Maricaulis maris MCS10: one gene and its partner. Each later gene encodes a partner of the first gene's protein in a complex. Links are inferred from orthologs where the notes say so. Each region holds a gene or a part of one and is shown on either strand. Other genes may lie near its edges. The genes, in order: tsaD and tsaB.

Region 1 (15,713 bases):
TCGTGGGGGCGGTCCAGAAACCGGCTCGTCAGCACGAATTCCGAAAACTGGTCGAAGACCTGGCCCGCATCGCTGGCGCCATGCCGCAATCGGTAGGGTGATGGGAGCAGCGTTAACTGGGTCGCCGTCGGCCATGGCGCTCTTGATCGACAGTCTCGCGATGCCAAGGTTTTACAGGTCGATCCAGGGTCGGTCCTGCAAGGGCTTCCGGCAATACGGCGCGTCGGTCGGCCTGTCGTGGGCGTCCGCAAAGTGGACTGCTGTGAGTTCACGAGAATGGTGGAGCCGAGCGGGATCGAACCGCTGACCTCGTCATTGCGAACGACGCGCTCTCCCAACTGAGCTACGGCCCCGAACCAATGTGGCGATCGGTACTTTTCCGGAACTGTGCTGTCAAGCATCCGCGTCTGGACCCGTATGCAGGTTGCAGGCTAGAAGCAAACGCAACGCTCAAGCATGAGGAAGGACGCCCATGTCCCCGATCGACGGCCTGATCATCTACATCATCCATCCGCTGTTGAATTTGCTGTGGTTTGTCGTCCTGGCGGGCGTCATTCTGAGTTGGCTGATCAGCTTCAACGTGGTGAACACCAGCAATCAGTTCGTGGCTCTGGTTTGGCGGATGACAAGTGCGATCACCGAACCGCTGCTCGCGCCGATCCGTCGCGTCCTGCCGCCACTTGGCGGAATGGATTTCTCACCGATCGTGCTGCTTTTGTTGATCGGTTTCGTCCAGGGCTACGTGCTGGTGGAGCTGGCGCGGATCTTCTGATCGGCCATGATTTCCGTGTCATCAGACGCCATTGCGGTTCAGGTCAGACTGGCCCCTGGCGCCTCTCGCGACTGTCTGGCCGGGTCACAAGCGGATGCCGCGGAACGACATTACCTCGTTGCCCGGGTCCGCGCGATTCCGGAAAAGGGCAAGGCCAATGCGGCGCTGATTGCGCTGCTGGCTCGGCAATTGGGTATTCCCAAGCGCGACATCGATGTGATACGCGGCGCGACATCGCGCATGAAGACAGTCCGCATCTCGGCCAACGGGCCTGAGCAAGACCGGATTGTCGCCCAGCTGGAGGCCTTCGCGGATGAGCGCACACCTGATTGACGGCAAGGCCATCGCGGCCGAAATCGATGCCCGGGCTGGCGAAGTCGGAGCCAAGCTCGCCAGCTCGCTTGGCCGGCCGCCCTGCCTGGCAGTCGTCCTTGTGGGCGAGGACCCGGCCAGCGACGTCTATGTCCGCAACAAGGTTCGCCGCACCGAGGCCGCCGGGCTGACTTCCATAGAGATTCGCAAATCTGCGGAAGCGACCGAGGCCGAGATCATCGCCATTGTCGAACGCCTGAATGCCGATGACGGCGTGGATGGCATTCTCGTCCAGATGCCCCTGCCGGGCCATATCGACACCAATCGCGTCATCGGTCGCATCGATCCGGACAAGGATGTCGACGGTCTGACCGAGGTGAGCGCCGGCCGGTTGGTCCTGGGCAAGCCGGGCCTGCGGCCCTGCACCCCGGCGGGCTGCGTCCTGCTGGCCGAGCGTGCCCTGGGCGATCTGTCCGGCAAATCCGTCGTGGTGATCGGGCGTTCAATACTTGTTGGCAAACCGGCTGCGCTGTTGTTTCTCGAGAAGAACGCCACCGTCACCATTGCCCACTCCCGCACCGCAGATCTGCCGAGCCTGTGCCGCACCGCCGACATTCTGGTGCCAGCCGTAGGTCGCCCGGAAATGGTGCGTGGCGATTGGGTGAAACCGGGGGCTTGTGTCCTTGATGTCGGAATCAACCGCATCGATGCGCCAGAACGCGGAGCAGGCAAGACCCGCCTGGTCGGCGACGCGGCTTTCGATGAAATTGTCGGCCATGCAGGTTGGATCACGCCGGTTCCCGGCGGCATCGGGCCCATGACCATCGCCATGTTGCTTAAAAATACCGTTATCGCTGCCGCACTTAGAGCGAAACAACCGGCCTTGGCCGACTTTTGAGCCGACTTACTCGATTTTGTAAACGGTTCGATAACGCAACCTGCATAGAATATGAGTCAGGGAGAGCTCCATGAACAACCAGCCACTACACGTTTTGCATGTCGAGGACGACTTCGCGGATGCGATGCTCGTTCAGCACGCGGTTTGCGAAGCGGGCGATCTGGACATCTCCTTTGAGGTCGCGCGCACGCTCAAGGATGCCAAGCGCTGTCTGGCCCGCGGTCAATATGACCTCATCCTGCTCGATCTTCGCCTGCCTGATTCCGTGCATCCGACCGATACGCTGGAAACCGCACAGTCCTGCGCCGGCGATACGCCGCTGATGATCCTGTCGGGCTCCATGACGATCGATGCCGACCACCTGCCGGACAGCATTTCCCGGATGGACAAGAATGCGAGCTTTCGAAGCAAGAAGGGCGAGATCCCGACTCATCTCGCGCATATGCTGCGTGAAGCAGCTGAATCGGCGGATATCCAGACCATCTGACTGAGGTCGGATGCGAATTGACGCCAAAGCTTGCTTTTTTCTTGTTCCAGCCTGAACCGCCACTACCTTCGCCCTTCCAATTGGCGAAAGGGAGAGCGCAATGGGTCAGACCGACGAGATTGACTACGAGATTGGTGGCGAAGACATCCAGTATGTCGAGATCGAACTCGATCCGGGCGAAAGCGTGGTGTCCGAAGCGGGCGCCATGATGTTCAAGGCGCCCAGCATCACCATGGAAGCGGTGTTTGGCGACGGGTCGCAGAAGAACCAGGGTGTCTGGGGCGCGCTGGCCGGCGCGGGCAAGCGCCTTCTCACCGGCGAGAGCCTGTTCATGACCGTGTTCACCCATGGTGGACAAGGCAAGGCCAAGGTGGCGTTCGCGGCGCCCTATCCGGGAACCATCATTCCTGTCCACCTGCCCGATCTCGGCGGTGAGCTGATCTGCCAGAAAGACAGCTTCCTGGCTGCCGCCAAAGGCGTTTCGGTCGGGATTGCATTACAGAAACGCATCATGACGGGCCTGTTTGGTGGTGAGGGATTCATCATGCAGCGCCTGGAGGGCGATGGCTGGGTCTTCGTCCATGCGGGTGGCACCCTGATCGAACGCGAATTGGCCGCGGGTGAGGAACTCCATGTCGATACCGGGTGTGTGGTCGCCTACACGCCGGACGTTGATTTCGAGATTGAGCGCGCCGGCAATATCAAATCCATGATCTTCGGCGGCGAAGGCGTTTTCTTTGCGCGCCTGCGCGGGCCAGGAAAGGTCTGGATCCAGTCCATGCCCTTCTCCCGCCTGGCCGGTCGGATCCTGGCCAATGTCCCGGTAACCGGATCCGGTCAGGGCGAAGGCTCGGTGCTGGGGCCACTGGGCTCAATCATGCGTGGGAATTAGAACAGCCTGAGATTCAACATGTCGGGCGGCCGGTGTCGCCCGACATAAACTATGCAGTTGACAGTCATTCGCATTCGCGGGAATAATAGTTTCACGTTATCGGGAAACTGTGTCCGGCCATGTTTGTCTGCATCTGCAACGCGCTACGCGACCGCGAGCTTCAAGCCGCCGCGGCAGATCCGTCGGTCAAGGGTGCAGCTTGCGTCTTCAAACGTTGTGACGCCAAGCCGAAATGCGGTCGTTGCCTGCCGGATGTGGCGGACATGATCGCTGCCAATCGCTTCAGTCCGGCCGATCTCGCGACCGCGGCCGAATAGTCGCGACCAATACCCATTTTCACTCGCAAACATAGTACTTTGGCCTGCGCGCAGCTTTGCGTAAGCTGTCCGCTCATGCTGCGCACGGGAGAGATTTCATGAAGGGCGATGCCAAGGTCATCGAATTGCTGAACGGAGCGCTCAAGCTGGAGCTTGCTGCGGTGAACCAGTATTTCCTGCACGCGCGCATGTTCAAGGACTGGGGCTTCGCCAAGATCGCCAAGCTGGAATACGAGGAATCCATCGACGAGATGAAGCATTCCGACATTCTGATCGAGCGCATCCTGTTCCTGGAAGGCCTCCCCAATGTCCAGGATATCGCCAAGATCTATATCGGCGAGACCCTGAAGGAATGTCTCGAGTGCGACCTCAAGGTCGAACAACGGGCGCATCCTTTCTACAAGGACGCAATCGCCTATTGCGAACAGGTCGGCGACTATGTGACTCGCAAGATATTCACCGACATTCTCGATAGCGAGGAAGAGCATATCGACTTCCTCGAGACCCAGCTCGGTCTGATCGCCAAGGTGGGCGAGGAGCGCTACATGCAGTCGCAAATGTCGCCCGGCACCGACTGACCCAGGCTGCCACACGTCAAGCGGGCTATTCCCCGACCGGCTCCGGCGTGCTTCACTCCTGCCTCGAAACGGGTGCTTGGGGGCGCGCATGTGCAAGTCAGTGACGATTCTCGCGATCGGCCTCGGTCTGGCAGCCGCTCCGCTGGCGCTGGCCTCACCGCCAATTTTCCAACCCGGTGCGCCGGGTGGAGCAGCACGGACCCTGACGCCCGAACAGTCGATCGAGATGGCGCAGACCGGACATTCGGCGGCGGATGCCCGCTTCATGCAGCACATGATTGTCCATCACGGCCAGGCCGTGGCGATGGGTGAGCTGATCGCTGACCGCACGACCAACGCGGAGATCGCCTTGATGGGCGAGCGGATCGCCCGGTCGCAGGCGTCCGAAATCGAGATGATGCGGGCCTGGTTGGAGCACCGTGGCCTTTCAACCCGAATGTCCCACGATACCGACATGCCCGGGTCCATGCCGGAACATGGGTCCCACGCCCTGGCTTCGGGCATGAATCACGCATCGCATGATGCCCCATCCGACACGCCAGTGATGCCGGGCATGTTGTCGCCAGCGCAAATGGCGCAGCTCGAAGCAGCGCGCGGCACAGACTTCGACAGCCTCTATCTCACCGGCATGATCCATCATCACCAGGGCGCCATCAACATGGTGACCGCCCTGCTGGCCGGGTCTGGCAATGGCATGGACCCGCAATTGTCCGAATTTCTGTCGGCGGTGATCGCCGACCAGGCAGCCGAGATATCCCGTATGCGGGGACTGCTCGCCGACCTTTGAACACAGCAAGTCCGAGGGGGGCTTTCATGAAACTGACACTCCGATCAATGGTCTCGATGGCAGCGCTCGGCGCAGCGATGGCGGCCTGTTCTCCTGCAGCTGAACAAGGCAGCGAGACCCCGCCATCCCGCGCAGGCCTTGCTCCCGGTCTGTTCGATGCCGGTACGGCGATCTGGAATCTCGAGCTGACGGCCTCGGTGCCGCCACCGGATGGCTTCTTCGATCTCGAAACGGTGATGATCCCGCTCAGTTTGCCGGCGGAAGCCGAGGGCGATGAAGTCACGGATGATGAAGGGACCGGCGAGACTGCCGATGCCGATGACGTGCCCGCAGACATGCCTGCAGACGGGCCTGCAGACGTGGAGGATGCCGACGAAGAGGATAGCGGGCCGGGCCTGCTCTCATTTGCGAACTCCGACCTCGCCTTCACCGGCGACCGCGTGATCATGGGCGGGTTTCATGGTTTCAATGTCTATGACGCCGCCAACCCGGATGATCCCGCCCATATCCTGTCAGTCGTCTGCCCCGGCGGACAAGGTGATGTCTCCGTACACGGCGATCTGGTCTTCTTCTCGACGGAGCAGAATCGCGGTCGCCTTGATTGTGGCAATGGCGGTGTCGAGGGCGATTCCAGCCCGGAGCGATTCCTCGGCGTGCGGATCTTCGACATCAGTGATCTGGGCGCTCCACGCCAGGTCGCCGCTGTCCAGACTTGTCGGGGATCACACACGCATACCCTTGTGCCTCACCCGACCGATGAAGACATCGCCTATATCTACGTTCAGGGCACCAGCAGTCCGCGTCCCGACAGCGAGCTCGCCGGTTGCAGTGGTGGTGAGCCCGATGAAAATCCTGATACCGCGCTCTATTCCATCGATGTCATCGAAGTCCCGCTGAATTCCCCCGAACAGGCGGCGGTCGTCAGCCGACCGCGCATTTTCACCGATTATGAAACCGGCGAAATCGCCGGTTTGTGGGCGGGAGGCGCCCTGGAAGACGGGGGCCAGACGGCGGCATCGACCGTGGCCTGTCACGACATCACGGTTTATCCGGAAATGGGCCTGGCCGGCGGCGCCTGCGGCGGCAATGGCATCCTTCTGGACATCACCGACCCGGTGAATCCGCGCCGGATTTCCGACCTTGCCGACCCGAACATGGCGTATTGGCACTCGGCCACTTTCTCCAATGACGCCAGCAAGGTCCTGTTCACCGACGAGTGGGGCGGTGGCCTGGGGGCTCGTTGTCGCGCTGAAGACCCCGAAAACTGGGGCGCCAATCTGATCGCCGACATCGTCGATGGCGAGATGGAGTTGCGAGGCTATTTCAAGATTCCCGGCGAACAGTCAGACATCGAGAACTGCGTCGCCCACAATGGTTCGCTCATCCCCGTTCCGGGGCGCGATATCATGGTGCAGGGCTGGTATAGTGGCGGTCTGTCGATCATTGACTTCACCGATAGCGAGAACCCGTTCGAGATCGCCTTCTTCGATCGTGGCCCGCTCGGTCCCGATGCCTTGCGGGTTGGCGGCTATTGGGCGGCCTACTGGCATAATGGCCGGGTCTGGGCACCGGAGATCGCGCGTGGCCTGGACGTATTCCGGCTCCACGCCAGCGGTCACCTGACCGCCAATGAAGTCGCGGCGGCCGAGTTAATCCGGTTCGACGAAGCCAACACCCAGACCCAGCTTCACATTACCTGGCCGGATGAGCCTGTCGTCGCACACGCCTATCTCGATCAGCTGGCCCGCAGTGGCGCGCTCGATGAGACGGGACTGGCAACCGTGCGCAGAGCGATCGAGGGCTGGGATGCCGGCGAAACTGATGCCGCGTCTCTGGCGGCCGCCGCCGAACTGCTGGCCGCTGCCACCGACCCGCAGGCACCGGCCGATGCGCACCGCATGGCGGAGCTCGGCGCCATGCTGATGCGTACGCGCTAGGGTAGCCGCATATACAAGGGCGGGCCGACCGGCTGGTCGACCCGCCCTTGCGCTTCCAGTTCGAATGGCTTGTCAGGCCTTGGCGTCGATATCAGCGGCGGAATGACGCTCGGGAACCTGATTGGACTCCTCGCCCCAGACGCGATTGACCTTGATGCCGCGCTTGACTGCCGGCCGGTCGCCAATCTCGGCGGCCCAGCGCTGGACATGTTTATAGTCCTGAACCGACAGGAACTCGCCGGCCTCGTAGAGAACACCGCGGGCCAGCGCGCCATACCAGGCCCAGACCGCCATGTCGGCGATCGAGTAGTCATCGCCTGCCAGAAAGCGACGCTCCGCGAGGGCTCGATCGAGCACGTCCATCTGCCGTTTCACTTCCATGGCAAAACGGTCAATCGGGTACTCCCATTTCTCCGGTGCATAGGCATAGAAATGGCCAAACCCGCCGCCCAGATAGGGAGCTGAGCCCATCTGCCAGAACAGCCAGTTCATGGCTTCGGTGCGACCAGCCGCATCGGTTGGCAGGAAGGCCCCGAACTTCTCCGCGAGGTAGAGCAGGATCGCCCCGGACTCAAAGACCCGGGTCGGTGTCTCGGTGCTGCGGTCCAGCAGGGCCGGGATCTTGGAATTCGGATTGATCTCGACAAAACCGGAGGAAAACTGCTCGCCCTCCGTGATCCGGATCAGCCAGGCGTCATATTCGGCGTCGGCATGACCGGCAGCCAGCAACTCCTCCAGCATGATCGTGACCTTCACCCCGTTCGGCGTCGCGAGGGAGTAGAGCTGAAGCGGGTGCTTGCCGACAGGCAGGGCCTTTTCATGTGTTGCCCCGGCGATAGGCCTGTTGATGTTGGCGAACCGGCCGCCGCTCTCACTATCCCACGTCCAGACCTTGGGCGGCTGGTAGTCACTGGCCTTGTTCATCAAGAAACCCTCTTTGCTTGCAGCCGAATGTAGGAAGCCAGCCGCAAAGAACAAGGCATGCTGCCCATCGCTGCGGCCAGCGGTGTGGCCTGACCAGGTAGCGTCGAAATGGTGCTGGCCGGACGAGCGGCCTCGATCGCCCCAGCCTTGAGCGCGTTCCATGCGAGCATCGACCCCCGCACCGAACGCGGATGCCGAGCTCGGGTCGAGCGGAGCGGGAACAAGGAAAAGAGCGTGCTGGCCGGACAAACGATCTCAATCGCCCCAGCCTTGAGCGCGTTCCATGCGAGCATCGACCCCCGCACCGAACGCGGATGCCGAGCTCGGGTCGAGCGGAGCGGGAGAAAGGAAAGAATGGTGCCGCTTAGGTGACTCGAACACCTGACCTACGCATTACGAATGCGTTGCTCTACCAGCTGAGCTAAAGCGGCCCATTTCATGGGCTCCGGCTGTCACCAGCCCGGAGGCGGCGGAAACTAGCCGTGAAAATCAGCGGCGGCAAGCCCTTCATCAGACCAAAATCAGCCGGTGTGGGAATGCAGTCGCAAGCGCTGGAGTACCGGTTCGGCGAGGCAATCGAAATCCGGTGGTCCCATATTGGTGACGATGAGGTCGGCCAGCGGTTTTTGCGGTTCGACATGCAGGGTGTGCATTGGTTCTACAATGGTGTCGAACTGATGTTTCACGGACTCAGGGGTCCGCCCGCGCTCGGCCACATCGCGCTGGAGTCGGCGCTCGAAGCGGACCGGTCGGGTCGCGGACACATAGACTATGAGATCGAACACGCTTGCCAGCGCCTCTGAGGCGACCGCGTGCAATCCCTCGACCACGATCAGGCTCGCAGGACGGCAATGCCGGGTTTGCGGGGCGCGGCTGTGGGTGGTGAAGTCGTATTGCGGAATATCGACGGCCTGGCCGGCTTTCAGGGCCGCAAGGTGGCTCATCAGGAGGCCGTGATCCTTGGCAGCCGGCTCGTCGAAATTGAATGTCGCCGGGTCGAAGTTCGCAAGGCTGGCGGCGTCAAGATAGTAGTCATCTTCCTTGATGACATACCCATCCGGGGCCGCATCGGCGATCGCATGGGCCAACCGGGTCTTGCCGGATGCCGACCCCCCCACAATTGCCACGAGCCTGGTCTCGGGGGGCGTGGGGCGCATTGTCGTCACGCCTTCCGGCCTTTCGGCGCATCGACCTCATCCGCATCCTCTTCTGGCACGCCCGGATCATCGGGCATGCGCGGCGTGGCCTCGGCAAAGCTGGTGGTGCGCGAGCTGGCGGAGCGGACCGGGCGCGGCGCGTCGAGCAAGGCGGTTTCCGGCACGGCGCCTGCGGCCCGCTCGAAGCGTTCATAGCGCGGATGGGTCAGGCGGTTTTCATCGCCGAACACATAGACCATCCGCTTCCAGTCATCCGGCGTATAGGCGAACAGCCGGCCCTCCGGATCAATGTCCGACCAGTCGGCATCCGCGCCGGCGTGGGAGGCGCGGGTCATCCAGCGGCGGGCAAGTTCATCCTTGCCGTCGAGGCGGGCCAGGCGGGCGGCCAGGGCGCAAAGCCGTGAAGACGGCGGGGTGCCATCCATCATGGGGTCGAGCAGGGCGCGTGCAGCTGGCGCATCGCCCTCCTCGAGGGCGATCTGGATCAGGACGAGATGGCTTTCGCGATGATCCGGGTTGAGCGCGGCGAGTGTCTTGAGGCGTTCGAGGCGCTTGGCCTTGGTGTCGGACTTGCGCAGGTCCTGGAAAGCGCGGGCCAGGGCCGGGTGTGGCGCCGCAGCCCATGCTGACTCGAGGACTTCCGATGCCCGTTTGTGCCGCCGTCCATCAGCCAGCAAGCGCGCGGCCAGGGCTGCAGCCGGCGCAAAGCCGGGGGCTGCGCGATGGGCCGATACAGCCAATTCGCGCGCGTTCTCGGAGTCGGTGCCTTCGGCCTCGACGGCCGCAGCTGTCAACAGGACCGAGCGGCGACGGCGGGCGGTGTCAGGCGCGACCTGTTTGCGGCGCTCACCCTCGGTCAGGGTGGTCAGTGCGTCGCGCCAGCGGGCCTTGGCGACCTGGGCATCGAACAGGGCGTCAAAGGCCCAGCGGGCGCCCTTGGCTTGCTGGAAGGCGTCGCCGGCATGATCAATGGTGGCCGCGAAGTCGCCGCGTTCGTTTGACAGCTGGGCCAGGCCGCGACGGGCCACGACCCGGGTCTTCTGATCGTTCAGCAGTGCTTCGTAGTGCACCTGTGCGCCTTCAAGATTGCCGGCAGACTCAGCGGCCCGGGCGGCCAGAAGGCGTGACAGGGCCGGGCGGTCCAAAAGCGCATCGGCACGGGCGGCCTGACGCACAGCGGCTTCGCCATCGCCTGCAGCAGAGGCGATCAGCGCCTTCTCCAGAGCATCATATCCCTGCTCGCGGCGACGGCGTCCCATGAAGCCCTTCACCTTGTCCGGCGAAGTCCACAACATGTAGATGCCCCACCAGACCACCAGCATCAAAAAGGCGAGGAGAATAACCAGCCCGGCCGCGACCACGAAGGGCATCTCGGTCTGCATGCCGAGGAATTCAAAGGAGGCGTGACCCGGGTTCAGCGCAAGGAAGGCGCCCAAAACAGCGGTCAGCAGGGCAAAGGCGACAGCCAGTATCAGGCGGATCATGTCGGGTCGCTTCCCTGTTCGGCAGCGCTGGCGGCGAGTGCTTCGCGCAAGGATTGCAAGCGGGCTGTCAGGTCCAGACGGGCGCGTGCCTGGATCAGCCAGTCACGGACAGTTTCCAGCGCTTCGCCTTCAAGACGCTCGGCGATGGTGACGGCCCCGATCAGATCGTTTTCGGCCAGGCGCCGCTCTGCCAATCCGGTCATGGCCAGGGGGCCGGTATCGGTATCGCTGCCATCCGTCCGGCGCACTTCAATCAGCCCGAAAAAGACCCGCCCCGGTCCGGCCGCCTCCCGGATGGCGTCACCCGGAAAACCGTTGGCCAGCTCTGCCAAAGTCGGCACACCGGCGCGGGAATAATCGGCCATCGCCGCCAGGTCGGCATTTTCGCGCCACAGACGCGACAATGCGGCCCGTTCGGCTTCAAAGCCGTCGCCGGTCTGGGCGATTTCCCGCAGAGCTGTCAGCGCCAGGGCGCGGGCTGCCAATTGCCTCGAGGCGAGCCCGGTATCGGTAGCAGGGGCCTCGGCCACAGATCGGGCCGTATTATCGGCACTGGTCTGGGCGGTTTCAGCCAGCGTTCGAATGGCTGCGAGCTCGCTCCGAAGAGCCGCGATGTCGTGGGTCAGGCTTTCAATTTGCGGATCGGTGTCGGTCGCCGGGGCCAGACCATCCACCATCGCTTCGATCTCGGTGATACGGTCGGTCATCGCCTGCAGGATCAGCGGGTCGACACCCGGGGCTGCTTCGACCTGGCTGGACTCGAGGGCTTGTTGGGACCGTGCATCGGCTAGCGCGAGGGCGGTTTCCAGTGCGGCCATCCGGGCTTCCAGCTCACTCGGATCGAAGGTCGCGCCAGCCGCAGCCGGGTTTGACTGTGCCGTCTCCAGAGCGGTGAGGCGCGCGTCGATTGCGGAGAGATCGACCGGCATCGCTTCGGCATTGCCCGACGACCTTGCCTCAAACGCGGTCATCCGTTCTGCCAGCGTGCCAAGCTCTCCTGACAGGTCCGGGGCTGTTTCCGTGGCTTCCAGGGCGGCGAGCCGGGTTTCCAGACCCGTCAGGGACTGGCTGAAAGCGGCCCGCTCGGTCGCCGCGCCGGGGTCTGGCGCGATTTCAGTCGCAGGCGGCAGGTAGCGAACGGCGCCATAGCCGATGGCCCCGCCGGCCACGGAGGCGAGCAGGAAGACCAGCCAGAGTCCAAGCGCGCCGCCGCGACGGGGCGCCTTGCCTGATTGCGCGCGCGCATCGTCGGCCGGTTCGAACTCGGCGTCGACGGGTTCCGGATCGAGAGTGTCGTTGGGATCAGCCATGATGGCCCATGATTCGTGCGAATTTGCGCCAGCTTAGGACGCGTGGCCTGCCGAGGCCAGTTCTGATGAATCGTCCAGCAGCGCCAGCAAGGCCTCTTCATTTGGCACCGATGCAGCGACCAGCGCTCCAAAGCCGGCGCCTTCCAGTGGCGCGAGGGCGTTACGTGAAATACCCAGTGCAGTCACCGAACCGAGCCAGTGATGCAGACCAAATTTGCGCAGCAGGTCGAGGAAGGTTTTGGCTCCCCGCGCCGAGTGGATCAGGACGGAGACCGGCGCGCCGGAGATCACGGCGGCGATGGCCTCCTCGCCCAGGGCATCAACGGCAACTGCGCCATAGCCGATCGCGTCGCGGACCTTGAAACCATCCGGCTTGAGCGCGCCCGAAAGGTCACCGGACACATGGATGCCGCGGACGTGGAGCAGGGAACCCTTGCCCGGATTGAGCTTTCGCCGGATGAGATTGGCCAGTGATGTGACATCGCCCTGGGCGGAATGGACGCGCTTGAACCCGATATCGCGCGCTGCCTGGGCGGTGGCGTCGGCCACAGCGAAGACCTGAATATCTCGTTCCGGGCGGCGCGGCCCCCAGGCCCGTACACCGTTGGCCGAGGTGAAGACCAGCGCCTGCACCCCGTCGAGGCTGGCATCGATGCGGGCCCTGAAATTGATGTCGAGTACCGGCGAGATGATCGGATCGATACCCATTTGCCTGAGACCGGACGCGGTCCGTTCAGCACCGGGCCAGCCGCGTGTGACCAGGACCGTCATGTATTCACCAGGGCCGCCGCAAGACCGTCGCCAGCTGCGTCGCGCACGGCACGTCCGAGGTCCTGCCCGGCCTGCCGGGCGCTGTCTGGGGTCGCATGGGTCATGTCGAATCGAATCTGTCTGCGCCAGGATTGCTGGCCATCAGGAGTCAAAACTTCCCCGATGAAGTCCATTGATACCTTATTCACATGGGCCGCGATCGGCGTCCGGCAAGAGCCGTCGAGTTCGAACAGGAAGGCGCGTTCGGCGAGGACGGCCAGTTCGGTATCGCGGTGATGCAGGCCGGCGACGTAGGAGGCGGCCTCTTCATCGCCATCGCGAATGGCCACGCCGACAGCGCCCTGGGCCGCGGCGGGCAGCATCTCGTCGGCTTCCAGCGGATCGCGGAGCGCCTCGGCTCGCCCCAATCTGTTCAACCCGGCGCGGGCGAGGAAGGTGGCGTGAATGCCGCCATCGGCCAGCTTGCCCAGCCGTGTGTCGACATTGCCGCGCAGCGGCACAACATGCAGGTCCGGGCGTTTGTGGAGCAATTGCGCCTGTCGACGCAGGCTGGCCGTGCCGATGGTGACGCCTTCGGGCAGATCGGCCAGACGCGTTTCGCCATCGCGCGCGATCAGCATGTCGCGCGGGTCCTCGCGTTCCAGCAGGGCGCCCAGCACGATCCCGTCGGGCAGGACAGTCGGCACATCCTTCATCGAATGGACCGCAAAGGCGGCGCGACCATCCAGCTGGGCTTCGTCGATCTCCTTGGTGAAGAGGCCCTTGCCGCCCGCTTCGATCAGGGTGCGGTCCTGGATGCGGTCTCCGGTCGAGACCAGGCCGAGAATGGGGAAGCAGCGCTCAGCGTCCTCGCCGGACAGGCCGCACTGCGCGGCGAGTTTCGCCTGCACGTCGCGGGCCTGGACAAGGGCCAGGGGTGAGCGGCGCGTGGCGATGGCGAGCGGTCTGGACGGCGGCTTCACGTTGCAATCATCCCGGTCTTGGGGCTAGTGGACAGCCATGGACTTAGCGCCCACCTCCCCCCAAGCGCAAGCGCGCGCACTGACCGTGCTCGGACTGGAATCCAGCTGCGACGAGACCGCGGCGGCGATCCTGCGCCGGGAAGTGGACGGGTCGGTGACCGTACTGGCTGACCGGGTGCTCGGGCAGAATGACGCCCATGCGCCGTTTGGCGGCGTGGTGCCGGAGATCGCAGCCCGGGCCCATGCCGAGGCGATGGACGGGCTGGTCAGCCAAGCGCTCGCCGAGGCGGGTCTGGCGGTAGCCGATCTGGACGGTATCGCTGCGACCTCAGGCCCGGGCCTGATCGGCGGTGTCATGGCCGCGCTGATGACCGCCAAGGGCCTGGCGCTGGGGGCAGGCAAGCCACTGATCGCGGTCAATCACCTTGAAGGCCATGCCCTGTCGCCCCGGATCTCCGAGCCGCTGGCCTTTCCCTACCTGCTCCTGCTCGTTTCCGGCGGCCATACCCAATTGCTGATCGCTGAGGGTGTTGGCGTCTACCACCGTCTCGGCTCGACGATGGATGATGCAGCCGGTGAGGCCTTCGACAAGACGGCCAAGGTGATGGGTCTGGGTTTCCCCGGCGGGCCGGCCCTCGAACGGTGTGCGCAATCGGGTGATGCGACGCGTTTCGCCCTGCCAGTGCCGCTGAAGGGCAAGCCGGGCTGTGACTTCTCATTCGCCGGCCTCAAAACCGCGGCGCGGCAGATATGGGACGGGCTCGATGCGCCATCCGACCAGGACCGCGCCGATCTTTCGGCCTGTGTCCAGGCGGCCATCGCCCGGGCGCTGTCCAGCCGCACACGCCGGGCGCTGGCCATGTTCGTCGACCGGTTTCCGGATGCCTCGCGACCCATGGCGCTGGTCGTTGCCGGCGGCGTCGCCGCCAACAAGGCCGTGCGCGCGGCGCTGGAAGACGAAGCCGCGGCGGCCGGTTTCCGGCTGGTCGCGCCGCCGATGAAATGGTGTACCGACAATGCCGCGATGATCGCGCTGGTCGGACTGGAAAAACTGGCCCGCGGTCAGATTGACGGGCTTGATGCCCCGGCGCGGGCACGCTGGCCACTGGACGGGGCGGCGGCAAAGTCCGACCCTGCCATCGGCTCCGGACGAAAGGGACCCAAGGCATGAGCGAGTATCAGAGCATTGGCGTGATCGGCGCCGGCGCCTGGGGCACGGCATTGGCGCAAACAGCGGCCAAGGCCGGGCGTGATGTCACGCTGTGGTCGTTTGAAAACGACGTCGCCGAGGCGGTGAACACGAAGCACGAGAACACCATCTACCTGCCCGATGTCGCCCTGAGTACGGCCATCGTCGCGACCACCTCTATTTCGGATCTCGATGCCTGCGATGCCATTCTCGCAGTTGCGCCGGCGCAGCACTTGCGGCGCGTTCTGGAAGGCTTCCTGCCCTATGCGCGGCCCGGCCTGCCGATCGTGCTGTGCGCCAAGGGGATCGAGCAATCCTCCCTGTCGATGATGACGCAGGTGCTCAAGGAAACCATCCCGGCCGCGCTGCCGGCCGTTCTGTCCGGGCCCAGTTTCGCGATCGACACGGCGCAGGGCCTGCCGACCGCCGTCACCCTGGCCTGTGCTGACGAGACGGTCGGCAATGCGCTGATCGAGGCGCTCGGGACCAGCCGCTTCCGACCCTATCTGGCGACCGATCTGATCGGTGCAGAGATCGGCGGGGCGGTGAAGAATGTGCTGGCAATCGGTTGCGGGATTTCCGAAGGGAAGGGTTTGGGCAAATCGGCCCATGCGGCCCTGATTTCGCGCGGCTTTGCCGAGATGACCCGACTGGCCCTGGCCCTGGGTGCCCAGCGTGAGACCCTGGCCGGCCTGTGTGGCCTCGGGGACCTTGTGCTGACCTGTTCCTCGCCGCAATCGCGCAACATGTCCTGCGGCCTGGCGCTGGGGCGCGGCGTGTCGCTGGACGATATCATGTCCGGACGCCGGGCTGTCACCGAAGGCGTGGCAAGCGCACCGGCCGTAGTCGAACTGGCCCGCCGCCATGGCGTCGAAATGCCGATCTGCGAAGCGGTCAACGAGATCCTGGCCGGTCGAGCCAGCGTCGATGACGCCA
Region 2 (8,454 bases), 3.3 Mb from region 1 along the record:
CGACCGAAACGGTCTGACAATCCGCCGATGATAGGCGCGAACACGAATTGCATGCCGGCATAGGAGACCATCAGCCAAGCGCCCAGCACCGCGGCATTATTGGCCTGCAGACCGGTCAGTTCCTCGATCAGGTCCGGCATCACCGGTATGATCAGGCCAAAGCCGATCATGTCGATCAGAACAGTCACGAAAATGAAGATGATCGCGTGTTTGCCGGGCGTGCGCGCGGACATGGCCTCTCCTCGAAACCGGTCGGACAGGCGCCTAGTCGTCGGCACCCTTGAGAGGCACGCCGTAAAGTTCCAGCCGGTGATCGACAAGCTTGTAGCCCAGCTTGCGGGCAATCGCTTCCTGAAGCCGTTCGATTTCCTCATTGACGAATTCAATGACTTCACCGGACTTCAGATCGATCAGGTGATCATGGTGTTCATCGCCAACTTCTTCATACCGTGACCGTCCATCACGGAAATCATGGCGCTCGATGATGCCCGCTTCCTCGAACAGGCGGACCGTGCGGTACACGGTCGCCAGGGAAATGCGGGGATCCTCGTCGGAGGCACGACGGTGCAATTCTTCCGCATCGGGGTGGTCGTCAGACTGCGACAACACACGAGCAATGACCCGGCGCTGGTCCGTCATCCGCAGCCCTTTGGCGACGCAAAGCTTCTCAATCCGATCCGGCATGATCATTCCCCTGATAGACATGACGAGAAATAGGCGGTCACGGGCCGGTCTGTCCATCTTTGCGCAGCCATTTTTCGAGCACCCGCGCATCGCTGCCATCGCGATAATAGTCCTTGCGGCGCGCGATTTCGCCATAGCCGGCGCGCTTGTACAGGGCGGCGGCGGCGGGATTCTTCTCGGAGACTTCGAGAAAAATCCGGGCGACTCCTTGATCGCAAAGGCGAGTTTCGCCGCTTGTCAGGATTATGTCAGCAAGCCCGCGACGACGAAAATCGGGCTCGGTCGCGAGGGTCAGCAATTCGGCTTCATCCAATGCCTGGCGAAACAGGGCCAGGGCCACGAATTGCCCGTCGACCCGGCAGGCCAGCCCGATACAGCCGGGCAGGTTGAGCAGGGAACCGATTTCCCGGGCTGTCCAACCGTGCGGGAAACAGCGCGCGTGCAGGGCCGCCAGGGCTTCGGCGCTTGATGGCCCGACTGCCTCGGCCTTGGGTGTCATGCCGGGGCCACGCCGCCAGGCAGTTTTGCGTCCGGGGGTCTTGCATAGAAGGGTGTGGGCGGATTGGCCTTCGGATCGAGTTCGCCGGTCATTGCCAAAACGACCCGGGGATCAATCACCGCGACGCCCAGATCCGTGAAGCCCGGCGGCAACAGAGCGGCGCCGGATCCCGTCACCTTGCACATCGGCCCGCCTCTTTCGGCGATACGGTCGGCTAGCTCGGCGAGGCCGACCCGTTCCGTCGCTCCGCCCGCACCGTCCTGCCAGACCTGCAGGATCACCTCGCCGCGCCTGGCGTCGTGCAACACGGCAAGCGGGCCATCCGGTCCGGCCTGACGGGCCAGGACTGACAGGTTGGAAATTCCGACACATTCGGCGCCACAGGCTAGCGCCAGGCCGCGGGCAAAGGCGACGCCAACGCGGGTACCGGCAAAACTGCCCGGACCGATGGTCACGCCAATGCGCGACAATTCCGTGGCCGGAGTCGAGGTGTCTGCCAGCAGGGCTTCAACCAACGGAGCGAGATATTCCGCGTGCCCGCGGCCGATCCGGTCGCTGCGGACATGATCACGGCCGTCCGGAAGACGGAGCGCAGCGGTGCAGTGCTCGCCTGTCGTATCGATTGCCAACCAGTTCATGATCGCCGTTTAACGGATATTCGACAGGAGGTCGAAGGTCTGACGCGGTAGGCCGCGCGGTAGGCCGACCGATCCTATTCGACCGCTTCAACCGACTGGATTTCAGGGATGTAGTGCTTGAGCAGGTTTTCGATCCCCGATTTCAGGGTCATCGTCGAAGACGGGCAACCGGAACAGGCGCCGCGCATTTTGAGCCGCACGATGCCACTATCGGCCAGATAGGAGTGAAACAGGATGTCGCCGCCGTCCTGGGCCACCGCCGGGCGCACACGGGTGTCGATCAGTTCGATGATTTCCTTGACCAGACCCTCGTTTTCGCCAGCGTAATTGGCGTGTCCAGTCTCATTGGTTTCCGACCCGACCAGCGGACGGCCAGACTGCAGCCCATCCATGATCGTGCCAAGCAGGAAGGGTTTGATATGATCCCATTCATAGGCGTCTGTCTTGGTGATGGCGATGAAGTCCTCGCCGAAGAACACGCCTGAAACGCCATCGACAAGAAACAGGTCGGCCGCCAAAGGCGCACTCGCCGCATCTTCCTCGCTTTCGAACTCCCGCGGTCCATCCGGCGCTATTTCACGGCCGGGCAGGAATTTCAGCGTGTTCGGATTTGGCGTCGCTTCGGTCTGGATGAACATGGCAGGGCCTCCTGCCGATCACTTGGCGCTCTTTCGGACGCCATTCAACCACACTCCTCGTGTGGTTATCAGACGAGCGCGTCGATTTCCTTGGTGTCCATCCCGCCCGGTACAACCGTGACAGGCACCGCGCGCCCGGAAAACAGTCCCTTGCCCCGCGCCAGCGCCGTGACAAGTGGCCCCGGCCCCTCCCCGTTGGCGGACGCCGCCAGAACGAGCAGGGAGATCAGCGGATCTTCCTCGAGCAATTGCGACAGGACGGCGCGACGGTCACCCTCCCTCAGCAATAACTCCGGTCGTTCACCGGTTATCGCCTCGGCATCCTCAGCCATTGATTCCAGCACTGTTTCGGCTGCAATTTCGGCTTCCTGCTTCGCGGTTTCCGCAACGCCGATCCAATGGCTGAAATCACCCGGTTCAAGCGTGGCGAGAATCAAGACGTGTGCGCCGGTCGCTTGAGCGCGTCGAGCCGCAAAATAGAGCGCGGTCCGAGACTCCGAGCTATCGTCGGCGATGACCAGGAATTTGCGTGAGCTCTGTTGCATGTTCGGAGTTTGGCGTCTGCCGCACGACACGTCCAGCTATTCGTGTTACCCCCTGTCACGAAAGGGATAATCATGGCTCTGACCTCATTGACCGACCGCAGGAATGGTCGCAGCCCCTTGCGGATTCTGTCGCTCGACAAGACCAGCTTGACCTGGCGGGACGCAGGCTCCGACAGCGACCCGGGCATCGCCTCCGACATTGGGCTCGACGACATCCGCCAGGTCCGCCTCTCGGTTGAGATGGCCGGTCAGGCCAGCCAGGTTGTCTGCAGGGTCACAGACAGAACGGGCAACGAAATCGCGTTCGGTTCAATGCGCTGCACCGGGGCCGGACAATGGGAAGCCAATGCCCGGGACTTTCGGGAATTTCTCGTCGCGCTTCACCTCGCGCTCGAAAACAGGCCAGGGCCGGTTCGATACATTGAGGGGTCCTCGGTCAAATTCCTGGCAACCATGACCTCAATCGGCGGGGTTTTGACGATCATCGGTGCCGCCGCCTTCACCAAGCTCTTCCTGATCGACGAAAATGCAATCGGGCTTGTTCTGATCCCGGCCGTCGCACTGGGTGTCTGGATGATGCGTCTGTTCTGGCCGCGAGCGCCAAAGCTCTATGATCCCGCGACCTATACCAGCCCGCCGGAGTCAGAAGAACCGAGCACCACAATGACGGGGAGTAGCGATATGGCAGGAAATGAGGGTTCGGTAACACCTCGTTAACCCTGACAGGTCGACGTCCTGCCGTCAGCCAAACCAGCCTAGTGTTCTGTCGGCTCAGCAGGAGCCGCCGCCTGCACCGCGAACACTACCGGCACCTCGCCCGCGCGTTCAAAGACCAGGACACCGGTGGCGGTGTCGCCCTCGGCTGCGGCTGCAAGACCATGCACCATGAGATGCAGACCACCCGGCGCGAAAACCAGAGGCGTTTCTGCCGCCACGCGCTGCGGACCGACCGGGCGCATGCGCATCATGCCCTGATCGTCCATCGTATGCCCATGCAGTTCGACCCGTTCAGCGCCATCAATCCGCGCCTCGACAAGCCGGTCCGCTTGCCCGTCGCTCAAGCCGGCCACAAAATAGGCCGCCGTCACGTCGCGCCCCTGGGGGTGGGGCCGCATCCAGGCCAGCCGCACATCGATGACCGGCATGACACCGTCATCAGCCAGAGGTGCGCCGTCATCGGTCGTCGATAATGCGTGATCCATACCGTCATGGTCGGCCGCAGACATTTCCACCACATGCGTGTCGGTCTCGCCGCAAGCCACCAGGGCAAGTGCCAGAAGGCATGGAAAAATCGTTGTTTTCATCATGGTGTCCTCATCAATGCCGGCGGCGAATACACGCTTGAAAACGACCCGGGGCGACACGAGCCATACCACCTCAAATCGATGCTTTATTCGATTTCCAGCCGGACCGGGAGTGCGGCAAATGGGCTAGCCCCAGAAACCGATCGCCGCTTTCGCTTCGGCAATCACCGGTTCCGCCACTGCCCGCGCCCGTTCCGCGCCCTTTTTCAGGATCCGGTCAATCTCGGCCGGCTCGGCGATCAGCCGACGGTATTCGTCGGAGATCGGGGCGAGATACTCGACTGCGACTTCGGCCAGGGCCGGTTTGAAGGCGCCGAAACCCTGGCCGCCATATTCGGCGAGGACAGAGGCTTTGGAGCCGCCGGTCAGGGCCGCGAAAATACCGACCAGGTTCGAGGCTTCCGGACGACCGTCCAGACCGTCGATCGAGTCCGGCAGCGGTTCGGGATCGGTCTTGGCCTTCTTGATCTTGCGGGCAATGGTGTCGGCATCATCCTCGAGATTGATCCGGGAATTGTCCGACGGGTCCGATTTCGACATCTTGGCGGTGCCGTCACGCAAACTCATGATGCGGGCGCCCGGACCCTGGATGAGCGGTTCTGTGATCGGGAAGACGGCTTCACCATCGCCGAAATCGCGATTGAAGCGAGCGGCGACATCACGGCACAATTCGAGATGCTGCTTCTGGTCATCGCCAACCGGCACATGGGTCGCCTTGTAGACCAGGATATCGGCGGCCATCAGGACCGGGTAGGTCAGCAGGCCGACCGAGACACGTTCCCGGTCCTTGCCGCCCTTGTCCTTGAACTGGGTCATCCGCTCGGCCCAACCAAGACGGGCGACACAATTGAGGATCCAGGCCAGTTCGGCATGGGCCGGAACCGCAGACTGAGCAAAAATCACGTTCTTTTCCGGGTCCAGACCAGCGGCAAGGTAAGCGGCCGTCACGCGGCGCACGGCATCCGGCAAGGCCTTGGCGTCATGCGGCATGGTGACGGCGTGCATGTCGACCACGCAATAGATGCGCTCGGACTCATCCTCATCCTGCATCGCCACCCAGTTCTTCAGAGCACCGAGATAATTGCCGAGGTGCAGGCGACCGGTCGGCTGCATGCCGGAGAAGATGCGTTTCGGGCCTTGGTAGGCGGTGGGCGTGTCACTCATGGGAGGGCCTTGCGGAAAGGGCGAACAGGAACACGCGTCTTAACGAGCGCAGGACCTGGCCTCAAGAGCGCTTGAGCGCGCCGCGCACCTCGGAGGGCCGCAAGGCGCCCGTTACCAACGCGGCAATGCCGTAAACACCCAGGCCACCACAACAGACAACGAGAAGTGTCAGAAGGGTCGAGTCAAACAGGTAGATCCGCAATGCATCCGCATAATGCTCGGCGACGAGAAGAAAGGCGGCCATGGCTGCACAGGCCAGCACAATGCGCGGCAGCTTGCCCAACAATCGGATATCCGGCTCGAAGAGACCACGCCGGCTCAACGTGATTGCGAGCAGGCTCATATTGACCCAGCCGGCGACCGCGGTCGCAATGGCAAGACCGGCAAACCCGAGCGGGCCAAAAAACAGGCCGAGACCCAGGGCGAGGTTCACCGCCACTCCAATGGCCGCAAACTTCATCGGCGTCATCGTGTCTTCACGCGCAAAAAATCCTGGCGACAGGACCTTGATCAAGACGAATGCCGGCAAGCCGATCGCAAACGGAACCAACGCCTGACTGACCATCACCGCATCCTGTGAGGTAAAGGCGTTGCGCTCGTAAAGGCCCGTGGCAATGAAGACCGGTATTGTCGCCAGTGCAGTCGCCGCAGGCAGGGTCAGGGCCATCGAAATTTCCAGCGCCCGGTTCATTGCATTCGAAGCGGCCTGCGTCTCTCCGGCACGAACACGTGCGCTCAGGGCCGGCAGGAGCACCACCCCCATGGCGATACCAACCACCCCGAGCGGCAACTGATAGAGTCGGTCAGCGAAATACAGCCACGACTTTGCGCCTTCCTCGATCGTCGCGATCGACGACGTCACCAGAATATTGATCTGCGTCACGCCCGCCGCGATGGCTCCGGGTATGCCGAGTGTGATCAGGCGGCGGACACCCGGCGTCATGCGCGGCATCGAAACCGACAGGCGCAGACCGGTCGCGCGGCAGGCGGCGAACAACCAGACCAATTGCGCCACACCGGACAGGCTGATGCCGATTGAAAGGTGCAAGGCGAGCTGCTCGCCATTCGCCGGCGAGAACAGCAATATTCCGATCAGGATCAGGTTGAGCAGGACCGGCGCCGCTGCGGCAACCGCAAAGCGACCGTGGGAGTTCAGCACCCCGCTCAGCATCGCGCTGAGCGACATCATCATCAGGTAGGGCATGGTGATCTGGGTCAGCAGCACAGCCAGCCGGAACGGTCCTGGCTCGCCAACAAAGCCCGGCCCCAGCGCATACATCAGCCACGGCATCAGGAATTGCGCAGCGATGACCAGCACCAGCATGGACGTCAGCAAGACCGACATGACTTGCCGGGCAAAGCGGATCGCCTCGTCCTGTTCACCCGATTCCAGCTTGCCGGCATACAACGGTATGAAGGCCGAATTGAAAGCGCCTTCCGCGAATATCCGCCGGAACAGGTTCGGAAACTGGAAGGCTGTCAGGAATACGTCGGTGATCACCCCGGCGCCAAGCGATGCGGCGAGCAGCATTTCGCGAACAAGGCCGAGGACACGGCTCGCCATGGTCAGGACGCCGACAATGGCCGTGGAACGTAAAAGCCGCATGCCTACCTCAACACACTGGCCCGGGCCCGGGCGATGCCGCGTTGCGCAGCTTTCTTGTCAAAGGCTGTTTCGTTCTCGGAAAACACCGCCAACAGCCCATTGCGGACACTTTCACTGATCGCTTCATCGACCAGTTTTTCGTCCTTGTGAGTGACGTAGAACACGTCCGTCGCGCGTTCGCCATAGCCGTCGATCTGGGCCGAAGTCAGTGCGAGGCCTTCATCGGCCAGAACATCCGCCAGATCGGCCAGCAATCCGGGACGGTCGCGCCCCGAGGCCTCGATCACGGTCGCCTGCTCGGCGATTTCATTGGAGATGGTGACGCTGGGCGTAACCCGAAATGCCGCATCACGCCGCTTCAGCGGTGCCGCCGGGCGACGGCGGACCGTGACTTCGCCGGTCGCGACCTCCCGCAGATACCCGACCAAAGCCTGACGCTGGACAGCGTCATGCTTGCCATAAGGCTGGCCCGCAGCATCCTGGATATAGAAGATGTCGAAGACCTGGCGCGATGTAGTGGTGTTGATGGTCGCCCCGACCACATCAGCGCCCACTTCGGCAAAGGCAGCGACGATGTCGGCAAACACCCGTTCCCTATCAGGCGACCAGATCATGACTTCCGTCGCGGCCCGCCGACGATCAACCCGCACTGCTGCCGAGGTCTGGCGGCCGGCATCACGGGCATGGCGTACAAAGGCAGCATGGCGGAAGCGGTCTTCCTCAGAGAAAGCCGTCCAGTAGGCGTCATTCAGCTCGGCAGTCCACCAGCTGGCAAACTCGGCGTTGACGCGCTCCAGTCTCGGCCGGATCCGGCTCCTCGCCAACTCGGCCTTTTCGGCCAGGGTCTCGCGCGCCAGCTGCAGATTGTCACCATCACAGGAAAGGACCTGCTCGGTTGCCGAATAGAGCTCTCGGATCAATTGGCCCTTCCAGCCATTCCAGACACCCGGCCCAACCGCACGTATGTCGACAACTGTCAGGACTGTCAGAAGCCGCAACCGCTCCACGGTACCAACCGCAGCAGCAAAGTCAGCCACGGTCCTGGGGTCGGACAGGTCACGGCGCTGCGCGGTGTCACTCATCAACAGATGAGACGCGATCAGCCAGGAAACCAGCTCGGTCTCGGAATCTCCCAGCCCCATACGCTCACAGGCAGTCATGGCCCGAGCGGCCCCCTCAATGCACTGATCACCGGCGCCCTTGCCAGTGTCATGCAGCAAGACCGCCAGATGGAGGGCGCGACGGTTCTGGATCAGCGGCGCCAATCGGGTCGACAGCGGGTGATCCAACGGATGCAGGCCGTCCTCGATCTCTCGCAACACACCAAGCGCTTGCAAGGTGTGCTCATCGACGGTGTAGCGGTGATACATGTTGAA

What was found.
Region 2: the proteins of tsaD (region 1) and tsaB are in contact, whole or in part, in a solved structure (PDB 4WQ4), measured with the Escherichia coli proteins. The link is inferred for Maricaulis maris MCS10 from one-to-one orthologs.

What each region holds. Positions count from the first base shown.
Region 1 is NC_008347.1:39,961-55,673, reverse strand. What follows is about bases 12,805-15,713. They hold tsaD (tRNA (adenosine(37)-N6)-threonylcarbamoyltransferase complex transferase subunit TsaD), read left to right. Parts: upstream 12,805-13,667; coding sequence 13,668-14,759; downstream 14,760-15,713. Other genes in these bases: MMAR10_RS00190 (NAD(P)H-dependent glycerol-3-phosphate dehydrogenase), read left to right, coding at 14,756-15,713; hemC (hydroxymethylbilane synthase), read right to left, coding at 12,805-13,588. In the rest of the region: MMAR10_RS00285 (response regulator), read left to right, coding at 1-101; MMAR10_RS00275 (YggT family protein), read left to right, coding at 473-772; MMAR10_RS00270 (DUF167 family protein), read left to right, coding at 779-1,105; bifunctional methylenetetrahydrofolate dehydrogenase/methenyltetrahydrofolate cyclohydrolase FolD, read left to right, coding at 1,086-1,982; MMAR10_RS00260 (response regulator), read left to right, coding at 2,053-2,469; MMAR10_RS00255 (TIGR00266 family protein), read left to right, coding at 2,570-3,361; MMAR10_RS00250 ((2Fe-2S)-binding protein), read left to right, coding at 3,481-3,678; bfr (bacterioferritin), read left to right, coding at 3,777-4,256; MMAR10_RS00240 (DUF305 domain-containing protein), read left to right, coding at 4,345-5,043; MMAR10_RS00235 (LVIVD repeat-containing protein), read left to right, coding at 5,070-6,980; yghU (glutathione-dependent disulfide-bond oxidoreductase), read right to left, coding at 7,053-7,904; udk (uridine kinase), read right to left, coding at 8,426-9,061; MMAR10_RS00215 (heme biosynthesis protein HemY), read right to left, coding at 9,067-10,545; MMAR10_RS00210 (hypothetical protein), read right to left, coding at 10,542-11,855; MMAR10_RS00205 (uroporphyrinogen-III synthase), read right to left, coding at 11,889-12,626; more of hemC, read right to left, coding at 12,623-12,804.
Region 2 is NC_008347.1:3,308,769-3,317,222, reverse strand. Bases 1-2,767 are described here. They hold tsaB (tRNA (adenosine(37)-N6)-threonylcarbamoyltransferase complex dimerization subunit type 1 TsaB), read right to left. Parts: upstream 1,822-2,767; coding sequence 1,180-1,821; downstream 1-1,179. Other genes in these bases: MMAR10_RS15580 (universal stress protein), read right to left, coding at 2,528-2,767; MMAR10_RS17255 (NifU family protein), read right to left, coding at 1,896-2,459; MMAR10_RS15595 (GNAT family N-acetyltransferase), read right to left, coding at 722-1,183; MMAR10_RS15600 (Fur family transcriptional regulator), read right to left, coding at 265-684; MMAR10_RS15605 (TCR/Tet family MFS transporter), read right to left, coding at 1-233. Outside these bases: more of MMAR10_RS15580, read right to left, coding at 2,768-3,004; MMAR10_RS15575 (hypothetical protein), read left to right, coding at 3,077-3,721; MMAR10_RS16540 (copper chaperone PCu(A)C), read right to left, coding at 3,760-4,308; trpS (tryptophan--tRNA ligase), read right to left, coding at 4,435-5,472; murein biosynthesis integral membrane protein MurJ, read right to left, coding at 5,534-7,078; MMAR10_RS15555 ([protein-PII] uridylyltransferase), read right to left, coding at 7,081-8,454. UniProt on the Escherichia coli protein: Required for the formation of a threonylcarbamoyl group on adenosine at position 37 (t(6)A37) in tRNAs that read codons beginning with adenine.